Regions from separate parts of the Streptomyces sp. NPDC058326 genome, predicted to be linked through region 2. Evidence: riboswitches for the same ligand, from Rfam matches in the RefSeq annotation. Region 2 holds a riboswitch; the other holds the start of a gene.
The links. A riboswitch is a leader RNA that binds a small molecule or an ion and turns the genes downstream of it on or off. The one in region 2 is predicted to bind cyclic di-AMP.

Region 1: another riboswitch for cyclic di-AMP. It lies ahead of ACFVYX_RS33385 (M23 family metallopeptidase); the one in region 2 lies ahead of ACFVYX_RS14325 (transglycosylase SLT domain-containing protein).

Annotation. Positions count from the first base shown of each region.
Region 1 is NZ_JBHVZO010000029.1:22,093-26,153, forward strand. It holds gene ACFVYX_RS33380 (aldo/keto reductase) at 1-319, opposite strand, end outside; gene ACFVYX_RS33385 (M23 family metallopeptidase) at 609-1,745, opposite strand; cyclic di-AMP (ydaO/yuaA leader) riboswitch at 1,757-1,903, opposite strand; gene ACFVYX_RS33390 (PP2C family protein-serine/threonine phosphatase) at 2,105-3,316, opposite strand; gene ACFVYX_RS33395 (MFS transporter) at 3,561-4,061, opposite strand, start outside.
Region 2 is NZ_JBHVZO010000006.1:100,330-104,390, reverse strand. It holds gene ACFVYX_RS14330 (phosphoribosyltransferase family protein) at 1-943, shown strand, start outside; gene ACFVYX_RS14325 (transglycosylase SLT domain-containing protein) at 940-1,812, opposite strand; cyclic di-AMP (ydaO/yuaA leader) riboswitch at 1,817-2,000, opposite strand; gene ACFVYX_RS14320 (hypothetical protein) at 2,342-2,968, shown strand; gene ACFVYX_RS14315 (LysR substrate-binding domain-containing protein) at 3,070-3,948, opposite strand; gene ACFVYX_RS14310 (DMT family transporter) at 4,039-4,061, shown strand, end outside.

The sequences.
Region 1 (4,061 bases), on a different contig from region 2:
CGCCGGCCTTGATGGTGGTGGCGGACAGCCCCTTGAAGCGGGGGTGGGCGCCGACCTTGGTGGCGACGACGATGTCGTCACGGTTGCCCCGGGAGGCGAGCCAGCGGCCGATGACGGTCTCGGACTCGCCGCCCTCGTTGCCCTCGGCCCAGGCGGAGTAGACGTCGGCGGAGTCGACGAAGTTGCCGCCCGCGGCGGCGTAGGCGTCGAGGACGGCGAAGGACTGCGCCTCGTCGGCGGTCCAGCCGAAGACGTTGCCGCCCAGGGCGAGCGGGAAGACGTGCAGGTCGGAACTGCCCAGCGGGCGGAGAGAGGTCATGGAGTGAGAAACCTTCCCCGCCGCCGGGCCTATTCCTCGGGCGGCGGCCCGAGGAACGGCGCGGCAGCCTGACCGACGGAGCGGCAGCCCGAGCGACGGAGCGGCGGCCGGTCGGACCGCCGGACGGACCGGAGCGGCGGCCGGTCGGCCCGACGCCCGCTCGGACCGGACCGACGCCCGCTCGGACCGGACCGACGCCCGCTCGGACCGGACCGACGCCCGCTCGGACCGTCGGATGATCAGCCCGCCGGACGATTCGCCGGATGATCGGCCCGCCCGTCAGCCGATCTCAGACCGTCAGGCCCTTAGAGCGGAGCCAGGACGCCGGGTCGATGCCGTCGCCGCCGGGCGTGTGCACCTCCATGTGGAGGTGGGCGCCGGAGACGTTGCCGGTGGCGCCGACGCGGCCGATCGTCTCGCCGGTGCCCACGGTCTGGCCGACGCCGACCGTCATGGACGACAGGTGGCAGTACCAGACCTCGGTACCGTCCTCCAGCTCCAGGACGATCCGGTAACCGTAGGAGCCGGACCAGCCGGCCTCCTTGACGGTGGCTCCGTGGACCGCCTTGAGGGGGGTGCCGGTGGGGGCCGCGAAGTCGAGGCCCGTGTGGTAGCCGGAGGACCACATGGAGCCGGACTGCATGTACACAGCGGTGAGGGAGTACGAGGAGAGCGGCATCGAGTAGCTCGCGGCGAGCTGCGCGAGGCGCTCGGCCTCGGCCTTCGCCCTTGCCTCCTCCTCCGCCTTGGCCTTGGCCTCCGCCTCGGCCTGCGCCTTCGCCTCGGCGGCCGCCTTCTCCGCGGCCTCGGCCTTGGCCTCGGCCTCCGCGGCTGCCTTCTCCGCCGCCGCCTTCTCCGCCGCGGCCTTCTCCGCGGCGTCGGCGGATGCCTGCTGCTGCTCGGCCTGCTGCATGATGCGTGCGCGCAGGGCCTCGCCGGCGTCGGCCGTGCCGGTCGCCGCGCGCGTGGCCTGCTCGGCGGTCGCCCCGGTCCGCTCGTCGTCGACGGTGGTGTACGCGGCGGCGGTGAGCGGGTTGGGGTTGGAGCGGACCGCGTCGGCGGCCGCCATGTCGTCACCCGAGACCGTGTCCGCGTCCTCGTCCGGGAGGAGGTCACCGACACCGGGAAGGTCGTGGGCGTCCGGCAGGCCGAGGTCCGGAAGGTCCGGGAGCGAGATGGCCACCGGCGGCTTCTCCTGCGCGGTGGCGAGGCCGCCCGCGCCGACGGCCGCGATGACGCCGACGCCGAGGACGGTGGAGGAGCGGGCGAAGTTGGAGCGCTGCTTGACGACCCGGTGCCGGCCGCCGGAGCGGTTGGCGCGGAGGGAATCCTCGGTGGGGTTCCACTCGGTGTCCGGGGCGGCGGGACCCGCACCACCACCGAAGGCGTCGAAGGGAGCTTCGGGTACGGGGGTGTTGGACGCCACGAAGGGGCGCTCCTTTCCTTCCTTCTCGCCTACCGGGTTAGCTGACGGGTTCGGAGCAGGAAGGTCTCCTACGGGCACGGTCGCACAGGTGCGAAAGGCCCGATTCACCCCAATTGGTGGTTCCCCGGTTCCTTTTCAGGATTCGGCGCGTGCGCACGGTGCCGCCTCTTGCGGCGGCTGGGACGACCGCGCTGCGTTATCGAACGTTAATAGACAGGGGGTGCCGATTCCAAGCCGCTCCCCTTGATCATTCATGGGATTGTGCGCGAATGGCCCGAGTTGACCCCCCTTCAGCGCGCGCCGGCGAAACCTGCCGGACCTGACGTTATGTCAATTGTTATCGCAGCGACACCTCTCGACTACGACCGGTGACCGGGCCCGGCAGGCGGGACCACCGGCATCGTGCGCCGCCGCTCCTGCTGCCCCCTCGCGGGACGGCTCAGCGCGAGCAGCGCCATGTCGTCCGTCGCCCCGCCGCCCGTGTGCAGCCGCACGTCGTCCACCAGCGCGTCGAGGAGCTCCTCGGGCCCCGGGAAGATCCGGCCGGCGAGGCGGGACCCGGGGTCGTAGAAGACACCCGCCGCGTTCCGTGCCTCCGAGAGGCCGTCGGTGTAGAAGAGCAGCGTCGCGCCCGGCGGGTACGGCCGCCCCTCGGCACGGTCCGGCCACACCGCCAGATCTCCCATGCCGAGCGGCAGCGCCGGCTCGGTCGGCTCCAGCGTGTCCAGGCGCCCGTCCGCGTACAGCATCAGCGGGGGTGGATGGCCCCGGTTGACGACCCGTACGAAACCGTCGAAGGTACCGCTCCCGTCCTCGCGCGGGATCTCGGCCAGGACGGCGGTGGTGAACCCCTCGACGGCGTCGAGCCCGTCCCTGCGGGTGCCCTCGCGGGCCAGCGCCCGTTCGAGGCGCTGCGCCACACCCTCCAGGCTCCGCTCCTGCTCGGCCGCCTCCCGGAAGGCGCCGATGACGACGGCGACGGCCTCGACCGCCTCCATGCCCTTGCCCCGGACGTCCCCGACGACGAGCCGCACCCCGTAGGGGGTGTCCTGGACGGCGAACAGGTCGCCGCCGATGAACGCGTCCGCCTGCGCCGCCTCGTACCGGGCCGCGCACTGCAGCCCGCCGATCCGCTCCGCGGGCGTCGGCAGCACGGCCTTCTGCGCGGTCTCCGCGATGACCCGCGCCGAGGCGAGCCGCTCGCCGCTGCGGCGCACGACCCGGCTGATGAGGAGGGCCAGCGCCGAGACGGTGACGACCGTCAGGGTCTCGGTCAGGGACGGGATCTCGTCGGCGGTGCCGTTGTAGAGGTGGAGTCCGACGGAGGCGAGGACGGCGGCGATCCCGGTGAGGAGCGTCGTGAGGGTGGAGAAGAAGGGCGCGGCGATCAGCGGGGCGGCGGAGAAGAGCGGCGCCGCGGTGTACGCGGGCGGTGTCAGTACGTCGAAGACGACCCCGCCGGCGATGACCAGGGGCGGCAGGGCCCGGATGAACTGCCGGGCGCGCCCGTACGAGCGGCGGCCGTCACCGCCCCGCCGCCCGCCGTCGCCCGCTCCTAGGGGGTGCCCCACCTGTGCTCTCCTGCCCGGTCCGTACCCGGCCGCGGTCCGTACCGCTCTCTCCCAGGGTGGCCGCCCCCACGCCGGGCGGCGACTCGCACGGGGCCGACTGGCGTACGGCCCGGGACGACCGGAAAGACCCCGCGGGCCCGGGCCCGTCTCACCCGGGCCCGTCTCAACCCGTCTCACCCGGGCCCGCCTCAGGGCCGCCCCCGCCGGCCTCACCCCGGCGCGCCCCAGGCCGCCCCAACCGGCCTCAGCCCGTCACCGCTCCCTCCGCGAGGCGGCCGCCCCGGGCGAGCAGCGCCATCGCCGCCGCGCAGCCCAGGCCCACCGCGCAGAGCGCCAGCCACGGCGCCGCCGACCACCCCGTCACGTCGAGCAGCGCGCCCGTGCCCAGGTTCCCGAGGGTGATGCCGACCCCGCACACCGTGTTGTAGAGCCCGTAGTGGGTGGCCACCCAGCGCCCCCGGGAGAGAGCGACGACGGTGTCCATCTCGTACGGGTAGAGCACCGCGTTCGCGACGGCCAGGACCGCCGCGCACAGCAGCAGCCCCACCAGGCCCCTGCCCAGGGCAGCCGGCGCCAGGAAGGCCACGCCCATCAGGCCCAGCCCGAGGACGAGACACCGCTCACGGCTCAGGCGGCGCCGGCACCAGGCGGTGATCCGCAGCTGCCCGGCGAGCGCGACCAGGGCCGAGACGACGAACAGCGCCGTCGTGGGCCCCGTGCCGCCCGCCGCGAGCGGCAGCGCCAG
Region 2 (4,061 bases):
CAGGCCGTCCGTGCCCCTGGAGGGCCGGACGGTACTCGTCGTCGACGACGGCCTCGCCACCGGCGCCACGGCCCTGGCGGCCTGCCGGGTGGTACGCGCGCGGGGCGCCGCCCGGATCGTGCTCGCCGTGCCGGTGGCACCGCCGGACTGGACGGCCCGTCTCGGCGGCGAGGCCGACGAGACGGTGAGCGTCCGCACTCCGGAGCAGTTCTACGCGATCGGGCAGTTCTACCGGGACTTCACCCAGACCCCGGACTCCGAGGTCATCGCCTGCCTGGACCGGAACCGCGCCGCCCACGGCCCGGTCGTCCATGACGCTGACGTACGGATCCCCGCCGCCGGGGCCACGCTCACCGGACGGGTCGCGGTGCCCGAGGGGGCCGCGGGGATCGTGCTGTTCGCCCACGGCAGCGGCAGCAGCCGGCACAGCCCCCGCAACCGGGCGGTCGCGGCGGCGCTCAACCGGGCGGGCCTCGGAACGCTCCTCTTCGACCTGCTCACCGAGGCAGAGGCGGGGGACCGGGCCCGTGTCTTCGACACACCGCTGCTCGCAGGCCGGCTCGCCGGCGCCACCCAGTGGCTCGCCCAGCGGCCCGAGGGCGGCGGCCTTCCGCTCGGCTACTTCGGCGCGAGTACGGGAGCCGCCGCCGCGTTGTGGGCGGCGGGCGACCCCGCGTCCCCGGTGGCCGCCGTCGTCTCACGCGGTGGCAGACCCGACCTCGCGGCCGACCACCTGGCCCGGGTCAGGGCCCCGACGCTGCTCATCGTGGGCGGCCGGGACGAGCTGGTCCTCGACCTCAACCGGCGGGCCGGTTCCCGGCTGCGCTGCGAGAACCGGCTGGCCGTCGTGGAGGGCGCCACCCATCTCTTCGAGGAACCGGGTGCCCTGGAGGAGGTGGCGGAGCTCGCCGCCTCCTGGTTCACCCGGCACTTCCGTGACTAGTAGGGACCGTTGACGTTGTCGATGGACCCGTAGCGGGCGGCCGCGTAGTTGCAGGCGGCGGTGATGTTGGCGACCGGGTCGAACAGATCCGTGGACGTGCCCGGCACGTGGTAGGTGTCGAAGGTCGGCTGGATCACCTGGAGGAGCCCCTTCGAGGGGGTGCCCTTCACCGCGTTGGAGTCCCAGAGGTTGATGGCCTGGGGGTTGCCGGACGACTCGCGCATGACGTTGCGGAGGATCCCGTCGTAGGAACCGGGGATACCGTGCCGGGCCATGATGTCCAGCGACTCCCGGATCCAGCCGTCGAGGTTGTTCGCGTACTGGGTGGCGGCGGCCGGGGCGGCCTGGACCGGAGCGGCGGCGGGAGCGGCCTGCGCGGCGGAGGCTCCGGTGCCCTTGGCGACGGCCGGGGCGGCCGCCCGGCGCTCGGAACGGCTCGCCCGTTCGGCCGAACCGGACTTCTTCGGCTGCGCGGGGGTCGCCTTCACGGAATTCCGACCGAGCGTCAGTTCAAGGCCCGGGTGAATAAGTGACGGGTTGTCACCCACAGTGGTCTTGTTGGCCTGGTAAAGGCTCTTCCAGCCGCCCTGAATTCCCTTCTTCTGGGCGATCAGGGAAAGCGAGTCACCGCTGGCGACGGTGTAGGTCCGGGCGGCGGCCGGGGCGGCGGGAGCCTTGGCCGTGGCCGCCGCGGCGGGGGCGGCGAGGGGCCGGGCAGCGACTTCCGGGGCTCCGGATACGGTCGCGGCGCCGGCTGCGGCGGGGGCGATGAGCGGCAGGGCGAGGGCTGCCCCACCCGTTCCGACCAGCGCGATTCCACGCGAGACGGAGTGGCGTCGGGGGCGGCGGTGCTTACCGTGTGCAGGCATGACGGATTCCTCTCCGGCGCCTTCGGGGTGAGCTGTCGGGTTCGGACTGGAGATGTCCGGCCGCGCGCACGCGGCTTCACCCCGAGCCGTTCCGGATTCCGGGCCGGCGTATTCGTGGGTCCCCCGCTCCTGCCGTCGGGTGAAAGGGAGGTATTCCGAGCGGTGGCAGGATTCGGCGATCCGCTCGAATGGAGGTGACCGTAGGCCAGTCGTGCCGGAGAGAACAAGGGGTGTGGATGTCTCTGCTCGGTGAATGGATCACAGAATTCATCGAATTCAAGATCGACCGTTTCTCCGGCCCGCCGAACTTCCTTGTGCGGCGCGGCATGCGCCGGCTCGGGGAGCGGGCGAGTGCTGGGAAAAGTGAGTCGCATCACCAGGCGTTCAATGTCCGTATATGGCCCTTAATTCTCTTAATAGAAGAGTGTGTTGGAAAGTGCCCGTCGGTCGGGGTGTACTCAAGGGCATACGTCGCAAAGCCGACATTCGTCCTGAACGATGGAGTGACCCCGACCGAGGAGCCGCCCGGATGTCGCCCTCCGCCTCCCTGCTCACCCCCGACACCCTCGACCGTGAGGCCGCCGCCCTCTACGAGAGCGCCACCTGGCAGCGGATCGTCACGGACTGGACCGCCGCAGCTTCACCCACGACCGCCCCCGCACCCGACGCCCCGCCGGACACCGAGAGATGGAGAGCCCTGCTCTCCGTGCCGGTGGACCGGCTCGTCGCCGACGCGCTCGACGCCCTGCCGCCGCCCCTTCCGGCCGAGCGCCGCCTCCCGGGACGGCTCGGAGCCGTACTGCCCGACCGGCTCCACGCCTGGCGCCGCGTCGGCCAGCCCGAGCTGCGCCCCTCGGTCCACCTCGGCTACGCCCGCCTCGTGCTGACGGAGTGGGGCTGGCAGAACGCCCCCTACAAGCTGCGCGACGCCCGCGGCGCCCGGTGCGTCTGCGGCGCCCTCCTCGCCGCCCACCGGCTCGGCTACGGCAGCGCGACCACGATGAACGAGGCGGCGGCGTGGATCATGGCCGAACTCCGGTCACGGGGATGGCGGGACCTGATCGGGCCCTGGAACAGGGCGCCCGGCCGTACCGCCGCCGACGCCCTCGCCCTCCTCGACGCCACGATCCACCGCGCCGCGCACGCCGGCCACTGACGCCCGCCTGTCGTGCCGCCGGGCTACGTGATGGATGCTCAGGTGCGCCAGGAGCAGCCATCACATGTGGTCCGGGCGGAGAACAATGAGCTGCGAGCCGCTCACTGTGCCGCCCTCGCCCCGACCTCCTGAAGTGCGGTGAGGAGACCGCGCACGGCGGGCAGGGCGAGCGAGGACTCGCGTACCGCCGCGTGGATCGAACGGACCGGCTCCGGACCGCGGACCTTGCGGACGGTCACGTTCGGGTGGCGGCTGCCCAAGGCCGTCAAGGGGATCAGGCTGACGCCGAGACCCGCCGCGACGAAGCCCTGCGCGGTGGCGTACTCCTCGCACTCCACCGCGATGTCCGGAGTGAACCCGGCCGCGGCGCATGCCTCCATGACCGCGTCGAGGCACGGGCCCGGTCGCTCGCTGCCGACCCAGGGTTCGGAGGCCAGCGCCGCCAGGTCGACGGCCGTGCGGCGGCCGGCGAGCGGATGCCCCTTGGGCAGCACGGCCCGGTAGGGGTCGTCGAGCAGATGGACCAGCCGGAGCCCGCCACCGGACGCGCCGGCGCCGCCGACCCGGGGACGTACGGTCAGGGTGAGGTCCGCCTCCTCGTCGGGCGCCCCGTCGGCGATCCTCAACTCCACGCGTACGCCCGGGTGTTCGGCACGGAATCGGGCCAGCGCGGGAGCGACGAGCTCGGCGCCCGCCGTGACGAAGTAGTGGACCGAGATCTGTCCGGTGCGGCCCGCCCGCAGATCGGCGAGGGCGGTCTCGGCCTCGGCGACCTGCCGGCCGATGGCGGCGGCGTGCTCGGTCAGGAGACGTCCGGCGGCGGTCGGGCGCACGCCCCGGCCGAACCGTTCGAGCAGCGCGATCCCGGCCTCCTTCTCCAGGACGCCGATCTGCTGACTGACGGCGGAGGGGGTGTAACCGAGGTGCGCGGCAGCGGCCGTGACGGAGCCACTGCTGACGACGGCCCGGAGCACCTGCATGCGTCTCACATCGAGCATGTAGCAGAGCTTAACGGCGACCCCATGATTCTTCGCTTGTCCTGTCAGATCGGGCGGGGGACCGTGGGTGACATGACATCGGCGACACGCATGGG